2 regions of the Pseudomonas sp. SO81 genome follow, and region 2 is predicted to be linked to the other one. Evidence: riboswitches for the same ligand, from Rfam matches in the RefSeq annotation. Region 2 holds a riboswitch; the other holds the start of a gene.
What was found. A riboswitch is a leader RNA that binds a small molecule or an ion and turns the genes downstream of it on or off. The one in region 2 is predicted to bind cobalamin.
Positions count from the first base shown of each region.

Region 1: linked by a shared signal. The riboswitch ahead of OH686_RS15375 (TonB-dependent receptor domain-containing protein) and the one ahead of cobG (precorrin-3B synthase) in region 2 are both predicted to bind cobalamin.

Region 1 is NZ_CP126126.1:3,280,673-3,288,056, reverse strand. It holds gene OH686_RS15390 (acetyl-CoA carboxylase family protein) at 1-667, shown strand, start outside; gene OH686_RS15385 (alpha/beta fold hydrolase) at 677-1,627, shown strand; gene dxs (1-deoxy-D-xylulose-5-phosphate synthase) at 1,709-3,604, shown strand; cobalamin riboswitch at 3,672-3,884, shown strand; gene OH686_RS15375 (TonB-dependent receptor domain-containing protein) at 3,967-5,853, shown strand; gene OH686_RS15370 (cobalamin-binding protein) at 5,917-6,717, opposite strand; gene OH686_RS15365 (MFS transporter) at 6,710-7,129, opposite strand; gene ribA (GTP cyclohydrolase II) at 7,126-7,384, opposite strand, start outside.
Region 2 is NZ_CP126126.1:1,045,804-1,053,187, reverse strand. It holds gene OH686_RS05035 ((2Fe-2S) ferredoxin domain-containing protein) at 1-197, opposite strand, end outside; gene OH686_RS05030 (cobalt-precorrin-6A reductase) at 197-928, opposite strand; gene cbiE (precorrin-6y C5,15-methyltransferase (decarboxylating) subunit CbiE) at 925-2,127, opposite strand; cobalamin riboswitch at 2,191-2,386, shown strand; gene cobG (precorrin-3B synthase) at 2,478-3,794, shown strand; gene OH686_RS05015 (precorrin-8X methylmutase) at 3,791-4,417, shown strand; gene OH686_RS05010 (precorrin-2 C(20)-methyltransferase) at 4,417-5,160, shown strand; gene cobJ (precorrin-3B C(17)-methyltransferase) at 5,165-6,820, shown strand; gene OH686_RS05000 (hypothetical protein) at 6,849-7,091, shown strand; gene OH686_RS04995 (alpha/beta fold hydrolase) at 7,137-7,384, shown strand, end outside.

The DNA.
Region 1 (7,384 bases), 2.2 Mb from region 2:
TCTAGAACTGCGCCGCCAGTTCGCCCCGGGACTGATCACCGCCTTCATCCGCATCGAGGGCAAGCCGTTCGGCCTGCTCGCCAACAACCCCGCGCACCTGGGCGGCGCCATCGATGCAGTGGCGGGAGATAAAGCCGCGCGCTTTATGCAGCTGTGCGATGCCTTCGATATCCCGATGGTGTCGCTGTGCGACACCCCCGGTTTTATGGTCGGCCCGGAGGCGGAGAAGCAGGCCACAGTGCGCCACGTGTCGCGCATGTTCGTGGCCGCCGCCAGCCTGTCCGTGCCGTTCTTCACCCTGGTGCTGCGCAAGGGCTATGGCCTCGGCGCCCAGGCCATGGCCGCCGGCAGCTTCCACTCGCCGCTGTTCACCGCCGCCTGGCCCAGTGGTGAGTTCGGCGCCATGGGCCTGGAGGGCGCGGTGCGCCTGGGCTTCGCCAAGGAGCTGGCGGCGCAGCCGGACGAGGCTAGCCGTCAGGCCCTGTTCGACAAGCTGGTGGGCAAGGCCTACGCCAACGGCAAGGCGCTGAACATGGCCAGCTACCTGGAGATCGATGCCGTCATCGACCCGGCCGAGAGCCGCGCCTGGCTGCTGCGCGGGCTCAACGCCGCGCCGAAAGCGCCGGCCCGCACGGGCAAGAAACGCCCCTTCGTCGATACCTGGTAAGGACGCCCCATGCATATCGAGCATCGGCTGCTGGCGGTCAACGGCATCGACCTCAGCCTCTACAGTGCCGGCCCGATCGATGGCCGCCCGGTGTGGCTGCTGCACGGCTTCCCGGAGTGCTGGTACGCCTGGCATCCGCAGATCGAGGCGATGGCCGCCGCCGGCTACCGGGTGTTCGCTCCGGAGATGCGTGGCTATGGGCAGAGCAGCGCGCCGAGCGATCCCGCCGCCTATGACCTGCTGACCCAGTGCGGCGATATCCAGGGCGCCATGGATGCCCTCGGCCAGACCCGCGTCGCCGTGGTCGGCCATGACTGGGGCGCACCGGTGGCCTGGCATCTGGCCCTGCTGGAGCCCGCGCGGGTGCAGGCGCTCGGCGCGCTGTCCGTGCCCTTCGGTGGACGGCCGAAACGCCCGGCCATCGAGATGATGCGCGAGGCCTATGCCGGGCGCTTCCACTACATCCTCTACTTCCAGCAGCCGGGTGTGGCCGAGGCCGAACTGGACGTCGACATCGGCCGCAGCCTGCGCCTGCTGCTCGGCGGCCTGGAAGGCGCGCTGCTGCAGGACAAGCCGGCCGACGCCCGCCTGTTCGACGGCCTGGGCGATCTGCCGCTGCCGGCCTGGTGCTCGCCCGAGCTGTTCGCCGTGTACGAGAAGACCTTCGCCGGCCGCGGCTTCCACGGCGCGCTGAACTGGTACCGCAACTTCGAGCGCAACTGGCAGCGCAGCGAGCCGCTGGCCGAACTGCAGGTGCAGCAACCGACCCTGTTCCTGCTCGGCGACCGCGACCCGGTCGGCCGTTTCGAGGCGCCGACGCTGGGGCGCATGACGGCCAAGGTGCCGCGCCTGGAACAGCACCTGCTGGAGGGTTGCGGCCACTGGCTGCAGAGCGAGGACGGCGAGCGGGTCAACGCCCTGCTGCTGGACTTCTTGGCGCGGCATTACGCCGCGGACTGATCCACTCACAGGTCGTTTGGGCTGTTTCCGGCGCTTCAGGTAAACTGCCGCATCTTTTGTATGCCTATAACGATCCGCCTGATGCCGACCACCTTCCACGAAATCCCCCGCGAGCGTCCTGCCACGCCCCTGCTCGACAGCGCCGACACCCCGGACGGCCTGCGCCGCCTGGCGGAAAGCGAGCTGGAAAGCCTGGCCGACGAGCTGCGCCAATACCTGCTGTACAGCGTTGGCCAGACCGGCGGGCATTTCGGTGCCGGCCTCGGCGTGATCGAGCTGACCATCGCTCTGCACTACATCTTCGACACCCCGGACGACCGCCTGGTGTGGGACGTGGGCCACCAGGCCTACCCGCACAAGATCCTCACCGGCCGCCGCGAGCGCATGGGCAGCCTGCGCCAGAAGGACGGCCTGGCCGCCTTCCCGCGCCGCAGCGAGAGCGAGTACGACACCTTCGGCGTCGGCCACTCCAGCACCAGCATCAGCGCCGCCTTAGGGATGGCCATAGCCGCGCGCCTGCAGGGCAGCAAGCGCAAGTCGGTGGCCGTGATCGGCGACGGCGCACTGACCGCCGGCATGGCCTTCGAGGCGCTGAATCATGCCTCCGATGTGAAGGCCAATATGCTGGTCGTGCTCAACGACAACGACATGTCGATTTCCAAGAACGTCGGCGGCCTGTCCAACTATTTGGCCAAGATCATCTCCAGCCGCACCTATTCGAGCATGCGCGAAGGCAGCAAGAAGATCCTCTCGCGCCTGCCCGGCGCCTGGGAGATAGCGCGCAAGGTCGAGGAGCACGCCAAGGGCATGCTGGTGCCCGGCACCCTGTTCGAGGAGCTGGGCTGGAACTACGTCGGCCCCATCGATGGCCACGACCTGCCGACCCTGATCGCCACCCTGCGCAATATGCGCGACCTGGAGGGCCCGCAGTTCCTCCATGTGGTGACCAAGAAGGGCAAGGGTTTCGCCCCGGCCGAGGTCGACCCGATCGGCTACCACGCCATCACCAAGCTGGAGCCGATCAAGGCGCCAGTCGAGCCGAAGCAAGCCTCCGGCCCGAAATACTCCGCCGTGTTCGGCCAGTGGCTGTGCGATATGGCCGAGCAGGACGAGCGCCTGGTCGGCATCACCCCGGCGATGAAGGAAGGCTCCGACCTGGTGGCCTTCAGCGAGCGCTTCCCGGAGCGCTACTTCGACGTGGCCATCGCCGAACAGCACGCAGTGACCCTGGCCGCCGGCATGGCCTGCGACGGAGCCAAGCCGGTGGTGGCGATCTACTCCACCTTCCTGCAACGCGCCTACGACCAGCTGATCCACGACGTGGCCGTGCAGCACCTCGACGTGCTGTTCGCCATCGACCGCGCCGGCCTGGTCGGCGAAGACGGTCCGACCCACGCCGGCAGCTTCGATATCTCCTACCTGCGCTGCATCCCCGGCATGCTGGTGGCCACGCCCAGCGACGAGAACGAGCTGCGCCTGCTGCTGACCACCGGCTACCACTTCCAGGGCCCGGCGGCCGTACGTTATCCGCGTGGCAGCGGTCCCAACACGCCGATCGACCCGCGCCTGGAGCCGGTGGAGATCGGCAAGGCCGTGGTCCGTCGCCAGGGCAAGCGCACCGCCCTGCTGGCCTTCGGCGTGCAGCTGGCCGAGGCGCTGCGCGTCGGCGAGGCGCTGGACGCCACCGTGGTCGATATGCGCTTCGTCAAACCCCTCGACGAAACCCTCCTATGTGAACTGGCCGCCAGCCACGAGCTGCTGGTGACCATCGAGGAAAACGCCGTGATGGGTGGTGCCGGCAGCGCGGTCAGCGAGTTCCTCGCCGCCGAGAACCTGGTCAAGCCACTGCTGCACCTGGGCCTACCCGACTACTACGTCGAGCACGCCAAGCCGGCCCAGATGCTCGCCGAGTGCGGGCTGGATACCGCCGGCATCGAGACGGCGGTGCGGGCGCGACTGGCGCAGCTGGCTGGATGAGCCATGCTCATCCAGCCCTGAATCCAACTTGTTTGTAATTCATCCGGCTGCGCACTAAGGTGCGCGGCGTTTTTGCATTCCGCCAGGTGCGCTGCGTCCACAGGAACAGCGTTAAACGGGAAGCCGGTGCGCTCCGCGAGGAGCCATCCCGGCGCTGCCCCCGCAACGGTAATCGACCGCAGCCCACCGGCTGCACGCCCGCTCATCAGCCACTGGGTCTCCCGGGAAGGCGAGCCGGCGCGTCGAGAGCCCGGAGACCGGCCTGGACGGATTCGACTGGTGTTGCGGAGGGCAGCACCGTCAGGCGCCCGCCCGCGCCTGTCCTGCCCTCCTCGAAGTCTTGCGATCTTTGAGGAATCTCCATGAAGCTGTCCCGTTCCCTGCCTCTCTCGGCCCTGGCCATGGCCCTGCTGCCCGGCACCAACCTGCTGGCCGCCGGCCAGGAGGCTGCGCTGAAGCTGTCCGAAACCCTGATCAGCGCCAACCGCGATGTGCAGCAGCGCAGCGCCAGCAGCACCGCCAGCACCGTGTTCACCCGCGCCGACATCGAGCGCCTGCAGCCCTCGTCGGTGACCGACCTACTCAAGCGCGTACCTGGCGTTCAGGCGACCGACAACGGCATCGGCAGCCTGACCAGCCTGTACATTCGCGGCACCAAGTCGGCCCAGAGCCTGGTGCTGGTGGACGGCATGCGCATCGGTTCGGCCAGCTCCGGCGACAGCAACCTGCAGCACATCAACATCGACCAGATCGAGCGCATCGAAGTGCTGCGCGGCCCACGCTCCGCGGTGTATGGCGCCGACGCCATCGGCGGCGTGGTGCAGATCTTCACTCGCCGCAGCGCTGGCGAAGGCCTCAAGCCCTTCGTGCGCGTGGGCTATGGCAGCCACGGTGCCTGGCAGCGCAGCGCCGGCATCTCCGGCGGCGACCAGCAGACCCGTTTCAGCCTGGCCGGCAGCCTCAACGAGACCAACGGCTTCGATCGCAGCGGCCCGTCCTACGAGTCCGACCAGGATCACGACGCCTACCGCAACAAGGCCTTCAGCCTGAGCCTCAGCCACAGCTTCAGCGACAGCATCGAGGCCGGCATCAACGTGCTCGACCAGCGCGGCCGCACCGAATTCGACAACCCCTTCGGCCGCTTCGACATGACCACCTTCGAGTCGGTCGGCCAGGCCCCGTACAGCGACTTCACCGTCAGCAGCGTCTCCAGCTACCTCGATGCGCAGATCAACGACACCTGGAACAGCCGCCTGGAAGTCGGCCACAGCGAGAACCGCGAAGAGAGCCTGGACAAGCTCAGCGACGAGCGTGGCGTGTTCAACACCTACCGCGACTCGGTGAACTGGCTCAACACCCTGGCCCTGAGCGACAGCCACAGCCTGCTGCTGGGTGGCGAGTGGTACGAGGATCAGCTCAACAGCAACACCGCCTTCGAGGAGCAGCAGCGCTGGAACCAGGCTGCCTTTGTCCAGCATCGCTATGAGAGCGAGCACTTCTCCACCGAGCTGGGCATGCGCCACGACAAGAACGAGCAGTTCGGCAGCGAGAACACCTGGAGCGGCGCCCTAACCCTGCCGCTGAACGCCGCCAATGACCTGATCCTGTCCTACAGCGAAGGCTTCCGCGCGCCGACCTTCAACGACCTGTACTACCCAGACTACAGCAACCCGGACCTCAAGCCCGAGCACTCGAAGAGCTACGAGCTGCAATGGCGCAGCGAGCTGACCGAGAGCACCCGCCTGGAGGCCTCGCTTTACCGCACCGACATCGAGGATGCCATCGCCAGCGATCAGGACTTCATTCCGCAGAACATCGCCACCGCACGCATCCACGGCTTCGAGGCGACGCTGCAGCAGGAGCTGTTCGGCTGGCAGGGCCAACTGGGCGTCGCCTTCGTCGACCCGCGCGACCGCGATACCGGCCACACCCTCAACCGCCGCGCCCGCCGCACCCTGAGCCTGGACCTGGACCGCGCCTTCGGCGACTTCGCCGTGGGCGCCACCTGGCAGGCCGCGAGCAGCAGCTACGACGATCCGAACAACCAGTACGAGCTGGCCGGCTACGGCCTGCTGGGCCTGCGCGGCAGCTGGCAGGCAACCGGCGAGCTGAAGCTGGAAGCGAAGATCGACAACCTGCTGGACAAGGACTACCAGCGCGCCCTGTACGAGCACGAAGGCGAGCGCTATGGCTACCGCCAGGAAGGCCGCACGGCGATGCTCGGCTTCGTCTGGAGCCCCGAGCTGTAAACGTCCGGCGCAATGCACAAGGCCCCTTTCGGGGCCTCTTGTGTTTCTGCGCTAGAGCGCGGTTCAACGAGCCTGGACCAGCACTGCGCAGAGTTTCCCGATAGCCGCCAGCATCTGGAAGCTGGGACGTTCCAGACCCTTGTCCGGCACCGCCCACAGCTGCTGGCGCTGCACCGCCGGCAACTGCGGCCAGGCTCGCCAGTGCTGCAGTTCGGCGTCGCTGCCGGCGAGTATCACCTCGGGCGCCCGCCCCAGCACCGCCTCGACATTCACCTGCGGTGCCGGCAGCTGCAGATCGGCGAACACGTTGCGTGCGCCGCACACATCCAGGGCGTCACCGATGATCTGCCGCCCGCCGATGGTATACAGCGGCTCATGCCAGACCTGGTAGAACACCGGCAACGGCGGCTCGCGCCGGTAGCGCTGGCGCAGGCTCGCCAGGCCATCGCGGAAGCGCTGGCGCAGCTGGCGGCCACGCTCGGCAAGGCCGACCCGCTCGCCGACCTCGGCGAACTGCTCGGCCAACTGTTCGAGGTCGTGGGGTTCGCCGACATAGAGCGGGATGCCAAAGGACTGCAGCTGTTCACGCTGGGCCGCGGGAACGCTGTCCGGCCATAGCAGCAACAGATCGGGGCGCAGGGCCAACAGGGTTTCCAGTTCCACCTGGCCGTAGCGCCCCACCGAGGGGAGGTGCTTCAGCTCAACCGGCCGCTCGCCACCGTCAAGCACGCCAACCAGGCGCTCTTCGGCGCCCAGCTCCAGCATGATTTCCGACATCGAGGGTGCCAGGCTGACCACCCGCTCCGCCGCACACAGCGGCAGGCTCAGGACAAGCAGGCAGGCGGCGAAGAGGCGCTTAGCCAAGCTGGCGCGGGATGCGATACAGGCAGAGCAGCACCACGCTGCTCAGAGCGAGGAGGATCAGGGCGACGGCATTCAGCCCGCTGAACAGGGCGATCGCGGCGACCCAGCCCGGCAGGCAGGCGCCGAGAAAGGCCTTGCGCCGCTGGCGAGCCAGCTCCAGCCAGGCCTCGCGCTCGTGCTCGCCATCCAGCGCGGCCTCGGTGGCGATCAGCGCGCGCTTGTAGGCGGAGAACAGCGGCAGGCTGACGAACATGGACGCCATGCCGGCGATGAACAGCGGCATCTCCAGCACCGTGCCCAGCGCCTGGCTGCTGCCGAACAGCAGATTGAGGAAGAACAGCGGTGCCAGGGCGAAGCCGAGCCAGCGCCACCATTCGAGGGCGAGCCGGCGACGCACCTCGGCGCGCGTCACTCGGTCTCTTCCTGGTGTTGCAGCCCCAGCATGTGACCGAGCTTGCCGGCCTTGGTCGCCAGGTACTTGCTGTTGTGCGGGTTGCGCCCGATCTCCAGCGGGCGACGCTCGGCCACGCGCACGCCGAAGCCTTCCAGCGCCTTGACCTTGCGCGGATTGTTGGTCATCAGGTTGATCTCGCGAACGCCCAGGTGATCGAGCATCGGCTGGCAGATCGAGTAGTCGCGCTGGTCGGCGGCGAAGCCCAGGCGCTCG
Region 2 (7,384 bases):
AGCGGCAGCTCTGCGCCGCTCAGGCAGTCGCGTACCCGCGCCCAGACTTCGTCGTAGCCGGCGCCGGTATCGATCAGATCGTCCAGCACGACGGCACCGAACTGTTCAGTGAACTGGCGGCGGGTCAGCTCGGCGAAGCTGCCATGGCTGAGGTCGGGGCCGGCGAACAGTACGCGGGCGTAGGTTTCGGTTTTCATCAGGCTTCTCGGAGCAGCGGCTGCAGCGCCTGCCACAGGGTTTCGGGGGCGGCGAAGGCACGCTCCACCTCGGGCAATTCGGGGCGCGCCAATAGCAATACCGGCAGGCCTAGTTCGCGGGCGACCTGCAGCTTGGCTTCGGTGGCATTGCCGCCGCTGTTCTTGCTCACCAGCACATCGAAGCCCTCGGTGGCGAACAGTGTGCGCTCATCTTCGAGGGTGAACGGCCCGCGCGCGGCGATGCAGCGCGCCCGTGGATGTTCGGGCTGGGCATCGAGCAGGCGCAGGGTCCAATACTGGTGTTCTGGGATCTCATCGAGATGGGCCAGCGGCTCGCGGCCGAGGGTGAAGAAGGGCTTGGCGAAGGGTTCCAGCGCCTGGATCAGCTCGGCCCAGTCGGCTACCTCGCGCCAGTCGTCGCCAGGTTGCGGCTGCCAGCCGGGACGACGCAGCGCCCAGCAGGGCACGCCGGCCAGGCGCGCGGCTGCGGCGGCATTGGCGCTGATCTGCGCAGCATAGGGGTGGGTGACGTCCAGCAGCAGATCGAAGCCTTCGGCGCGAATAAACTCGGCCAGGCCCTCGGCACCGCCGAAGCCGCCGACGCGCACCTTACAGCTCAGATCGTCCGGCACCTTGCCCAGCCCGGCCAGGCTGTACAGATGCTCGGGGCCCAGGCGACGGGCCAGGCGCAGCGCGTCGCCGACGCCGCCGAGCAACAGCACGCGGGTCACGGCTTGTGTACTTGCAGCAGGGTGATCGGCAGGGCGCTGCGCCAGGTGTCGAAGTCGCCCAGCGGCTGGGCCTGGGCGATGGCGATGCGGGTCAGCTCGCCGCCATGCTGTTCGCGGAAGGCCACCAGCGTGGCCTCGCTCTGCAGGGTCACGGCGTTGGCGATCAGCCGGCCGCCAGGCTTGAGCGCCTGCCAGCACAGCTCCAGCACGCCGGGCACGGTGACGCCGCCGCCGATAAAAATCGCATCGGGGAATTCCAGGCCGGCCAGGGCTTCCGGCGCCTCGCCGGCCACCAGTTGCAGCTGCGGCACGCCGAGGGCGTCGCGGTTATGCGCGATCAGTTGCTGGCGACCTTCGTTGGCCTCGATGGCGATGGCCCGGCAGCTCGGATGGCTGCGCAGCCACTCGATGCTGATCGAGCCGCAGCCGGCGCCGACATCCCACAGCAGCTCTCCGGGCCGCGGCGCCAGGCGGGCGAGGGTGATGGCGCGCACGTCGCGTTTGGTCAGCTGGCCGTCGTGGCGGTAGGCGTCGTCGGGCAGGCCGATGGTCAGCGGCAGCGCTTGCACGCCGGCATCGGCGCGGCATTCGACGGCCAGCAGATTGAGCGCGGCGACTGCTTCCACATTCCAGCTCGTGGCCAGGCCATCGATGCGCCGCTCCAGCGGGCCGCCCAGATGCTCCAGCACGCTCAGGCGGCTGGCGCCGAAACCGCGCTCGCGCAGCAGGGCGGCGATAGCGGCCGGGCTCGCGCCGTCGTTGCACAGGATCAGCAGGCGCTGGGCTTGATGTAGATGCGCAGTGACGTTGGTCAGCGGGCGCGCCACTACCGACAGCAGGGTCACGTCCTGCAGCGGCCAGCCCAGGCGCGCGGCGGCCAGGGAATAGGAGGAGGGCGCCGGCAGCACGAGCATCTCGCCTTCGCTCACCTGACGTGCCAGGCTGGCGCCGACGCCGTAGAGCATGGGGTCGCCACTGGCCAGCACGCAGGTCGGCGTGCCGCGTCGCTGCAATACGGGTTCGAGGCTGAAGGGGCTGGGCCAGTTCTGCCGTGGGGCGCGGATGCAGGGAGGCAGCAGGTCGAGCTGGCGCGGCGCACCGACGATGCACTCGGCCGCCAGCAGCGCACGGCGCGCCGCCTTGCCCAGGCCGGCATAGCCCTCTTCGCCTATGCCCACTACCGTCAGCCAGGCCGTCATCTGTGTCTCCTCGATGCCTTGCGGGGCGACGCGCGGGCTTGGCCCGGTGCCGCGAAAAGCGGGCATAATAGCGCCTTCGTCGGTGCCCGGTTCTTTCAGAGGAACCAGCGGGCCTAAGAGGGAACACGGTACAAGCCGTGGCTGCCCCCGCAACTGTAAGCAGCGAGTCGCTCCACACACATGCCACTGAGCAATCGGGAAGGCCGTGCAGCGATGAGGACCTGTCAGCCAGGAGACCTGCCGACGACGCAGTCGCGAGTGCCAACATCGGGCGGGGTGTACCGATGCCAAGAAATCCCTGTGCGGATTTCACTGGTTCGGTCGCCGCGTCGTTCGTTGTCGGTGACCGCTTGAAGCACGATCCATCCGCCTCCGTCGCAACCATCCCCAGGCCCTCCGCCTGCCCGGGATTGTGGCGCGTCGTGTCCGCGCTGGACGGCGGCATCTGCCGGGTCAAGCTGCCCGGCGGGTTGCTGACCAGTGCCCAGGCCCGTGCGGTGGCCGAGGCGGCGCGCATGTGCGCCAGCGGCGTGCTGGAACTGACCAACCGCAGCAACCTGCAGATCCGCGGCGTGCGCGAGGGCGAACAGCGCGCGCTGGTGGCGCACTTGCTGGCCGCCGGCCTCGGCCCGCGACAGGCCGCTGCCGACGATGTACGCAACCTGCTGCTCAGCCCCGCCGCCGGTCGTGATCCGGCCGCCCATCTCGATACCCGCCCGCTGGCCGATCGGCTGCTGGCTTTGCTTCAAGACACGCCCGAATTCCACGCTCTCTCCGCCAAGTTTGCCCTGCAGCTAGATGGCGGCGAGGCCCTGGCCATGCTCGACCACCCGCACGATATCTGGCTCAGTGCCTTGCCCGGCTGCCAGCAGCTGGCCTTCGGCCTGGCCGGCACGCCGCGCGACCAGGCCTTGGCCAGCATCCAGCTGGAGCAGGCGGAGCCTCTGGTAACGACTGCGCTGCGGCTGTTCCTCGAACTGGCCGGCGAGCATAGCCGCATGCGCCAGCTGCTGGCCGAACTGCCGCGGGCGGACTTCCTCACTCGTCTGCAGGCGCGCCTGCCCTTTGCCCTGGGTGCACCGCCGGTTGCGCCGCAGAGGAGCGAGTCGGATGGCGCGCCGCTGGGCGCCCATGCCCAGGCGCAACCCGGCCTGGCCATGTGGCTAGGCGGTGCGCCACTGGGCCGGCTAGTAGCCACCCAGCTGTGGGCCCTGGCCGATCTGGCCGAGACCGAGGGCAGCGGCGAGCTGCGCCTCACACCCTGGCAGGGCGTGCTGCTGCCGGATGTGCCCGTTGCCCGCCAGGCCATCGTGGCGCAAGCCTTGAATGACATCGGCCTGCTGCTGGATGTCCGCGCGCCGCTGGCGCGGATGCTCGCCTGCAGCGGCAGCGCCGGCTGCGCCAAGGCCGGCGCGGACACCAAGGCCGATGCCCAGCGTCTGACCGAGCGCCTTGGCCCCAATGGACCGGCCCAGATTCATCTGAGCGGCTGCCCGCGCAGTTGCGCCGCCGCCCATGTCGCACCCTACACGCTGCTGGCCCAGCCCGGCGGCCGCTATGACCTCTATCGCCGCGAGCAGGGCCAGGCCGGATTCGGCCGCCTGCTGGCGACGTCCCTCGATATCGACCAAGCCGGCGAGCGCCTCGCCGCAGGAAGCCCCGAATGATCGATTACATCCGCGATGGTCAGGAGATCTATCGCCAGTCCTTCGCCACCATCCGCGCCGAGGCCGATCTCTCGGCCATTCCGGCCGATCTGGAGAAGCTCGCCGTGCGCCTGATCCACGCCTGCGGCATGGTCGACGTGGTGCAGGACCTGCGCTTCTCGCCCGGCGCCGGCGCCGCCGGCCGCGCTGCCTTGGCCAACGGCGCGCCGATCCTCTGCGACGCGCGCATGGTCGCCGAGGGCATCACCCGCGCGCGCCTGCCGGCCAGCAACCCGGTGATCTGCACCCTCAACGAGGCGGACGTACCGCAGCTGGCCCGCGAGCTGGGCAACACCCGTTCGGCGGCCGCGCTGGAGCACTGGCGCGAGCACCTGGAGGGCAGCGTGGTGGTGATCGGCAACGCGCCCACTGCATTGTTCTACCTGCTGGAAATGCTCGACGCCGGCGCGCCGAAGCCGGCGCTGATCCTCGGCATGCCGGTGGGCTTTATCGGCGCCGCCGAATCCAAGGACATGCTCGCCGCCGACAGCCGCGGCGTGCCCTACGTGATCGTGCGCGGCCGCCGTGGCGGCAGCGCTATGGCCGCTGCCGCGGTCAACGCCCTGGCCACGGAGGTGGAGTGATGCGCAAGGGACGTCTGCTCGGCCTCGGCGTCGGCCCCGGCGATCCGGAGCTGATCACCCTCAAGGCCCTGCGTTTGCTGCAGTCGGCGCCCGTGGTGGGCTACTTCGTGGCCAAGGCCAAGGCCAGCAAGGGCCAGGGTGGCAACGCCTTCGGCATCATCGAGCAGCACCTGACCGATGCGCAGCGCCGCCTGCCGCTGGTCTACCCGGTTACCACAGAGAAACTGGAGCCGCCGCTGACCTACGAGGATGTGATCGCCGACTTCTACGACACCTGCGCCGTGCAGATCGCCGCCGAGCTGGATGCCGGCCGCGATGTGGCGGTGATCTGCGAGGGCGACCCGTTCTTCTACGGCTCCTACATGTATTTGCACGACCGCCTCGCCGAGCGCTATGAGGCCGAGGTGGTGCCCGGCGTGTGTTCCATGCTGGGCTGCGCCTCGGTGCTGGGCACGCCGCTGGTCTATCGCAACCAGAGCTTGAGCGTGCTCTCCGGCGTGCTGCCGGAGGAGGAGCTGGAGCAGCGCCTGCGCAATGCCGAGGCCGCCGTGGTGATGAAGCTCGGCCGCAACTTCGACAAGGTGCGCCGCGTGCTGCAGCGCTTGGGCCTGGCCGAACGTGCCCACTATGTGGAGCGCGCGACCATGGACAACCAGCACATAGTGCCGCTGGACCAGGTCGACCCGCTGGCCTCGCCGTACTTCTCCATGATCCTGGTGCCGGGGGAGAAGTGGCGTGGCTGAGCCCATGAGTCCCGCCGCCATTGTCATCCTCGGCGCCTCGGCGCTGGCCACCGCACGCCGCGTGCAGCAGCGCTATCCGCAGGCGCGCATCCACGGCCTGGCCGGGCGGGTCGACGAGGTCGATGAGAGCTACCGCGAATTCGCCGAACACCTGCGCGGCCTGTACCGCGCCGGCACGCCGATCATCGCCCTGTGCGCCGCCGGCATCGTGATCCGCAGCCTGGCTCCGGTCCTGGTGGAGAAGGGCATGGAGCCACCGGTGCTGGCCCTGGCCGAAGATGGCAGCGCCTTGGTGCCGCTGCTCGGCGGCCTAGCCGGGGTCAATCGCCTGGCCCGCGAGCTGGGCGAGTGGCTGGAGGTGGCGCCGGCCATCACCACCAGCGGCGAGCTGCGCTTCGGCACCTGCCTGCTCGACCCGCCAGCAGGCTATTCCCTGGCCGATCTGGAGCAGGGCAAGCGCCTGGTCAGCGACCTACTCGGCGGCGCGCGCCTGCGCGTCGAGGGTGAGGCGCCCTGGCTGCAGCAGGCCAATCTGCCGCTGCATGCCGAGGGCGAGCGCTGCCTGCGCATCGATGTGGCTGTGGCCAGCGGCGACGATGCGCTGCTGATCCATCCACGCCAGTTGCTGGCACGTTGTGCCGAGCCATCCGCCGAGCTGGCTGCCCATCTGAGCGCCGCGCTGGCCGAGGCCGGTTTGGCCGAGGCGGCGCTGGCTGCATTGCTGGTCGAGGGCGAGGGGCGTTCGTTGCCATTCGCCGAGCAGGCCGCCGCCGAGCTGAAGGTGCCGCTGCGTTTTATCGAGTCGAGCACGGCGCTGCCCTCTGCCTGCTATGAAGAAGCGGGACTCAGCCTGCATCTGGCCGATAGCCCGCAAACCGCTACCACTATCGGCCGCCCGCGTGGCCGCCTCAGCGTGGTCGGCATCGGCCCCGGCTGCGCCGAGCTGCTGGTCCCGGCCGTGCGCCGCGCGCTGGACGAGGCCGAGGACGTGCTCGGCTACGAGACCTACGTGACCATGGCCGGCCCCTATCGCGCCGACCAGTGCCTGCACGCCAGCGACAATCGCGAGGAACTGCAGCGCGCCGCCCATGCCTTCGAATTGGCCGCCCAGGGCCGCCGGGTGGTGATGGTGTCCTCCGGTGACCCCGGCGTATTCGCCATGGCCGCCGCGGTGATGGAGGCGCTGGAAGCCTCCAGCGATGCGCGCTGGCAGGGTGTCGAACTGGAAGTGCTGCCCGGCATCTCCGCCGCCCTTGCCACCGCGGCCCGCGCCGGTGCACCGCTGGGCCATGATTTCTGCCTGATCTCCCTGTCCGACAACCTCAAGCCCTGGGCGGTGATCGAGAAACGCCTGCAGCACGCCGCCGCCGCCGACCTGGCCATGGCCTTCTACAACCCGATCTCCAGGGCGCGCCCCTGGCAGCTAGGCCGCGCCCTTGACCTGCTGCGCCAGCACCGCGAACCGCAGACCCTGGTGGTGCTCGGGCGCGACATCGGCCGCCCGGCCGAGGCCCTCCGTGTGCTCACCCTCGGCGAGCTGACGCCGGAGCTGGTGGACATGCGCACCCTGGTGATCATCGGCTCCAGCCAGACCCGCCGCTTCCCGCGTCAGGGCGGCGGCGAGTGGGTGTATACACCGCGCTGGTATCCGCAGGTTTGAGCAGTCACTCAACAGAAAATGACTGTTCTTGTTATTTTCTGTTGAGTCATGGGGTTTTCAGTTTTACGCCGCTTCGCTGTCCAGCGATCCGCAAGTAAAGGCGGACTTCCGCAAGGAAATGCAGCGCTTCCTGCCGCCCCGGATAGTGGTCGAGACGGTGAGCAACGAGCGATTCTGGGACTACCTGGTGAGCGAGATACCGGCGTTGATGCGGCGAGCCAAAGCGCAACTTGAGGGCAATGCGCAGGCGGGCGAAGCGTTCCGCATGTAATCGGCCGGCTACGCTCTTCGGAGTCCAGCAGAGGAGTCGCCCGCCATGCCGCACCAGCCCGCCCACCAGGTACCCAACCAGTTCGTCGAGAGCAATGGCCGTCGCCTGGCCTATCGGTTGATAGGCGAGGGCGTGCCGCTGCTGCTGTGCGTGCGCTTTCGCGGCACCATGGATTCCTGGGACCCGCTGTTCCTCGATGCGCTCGCCGAGCAGGGCTTCAGGGTGTACGTCTTCGACTACAGCGGCCTGGGCCTGTCCGGCGGTGAACCCAGTTACGACCCGGCGCGCCTGGC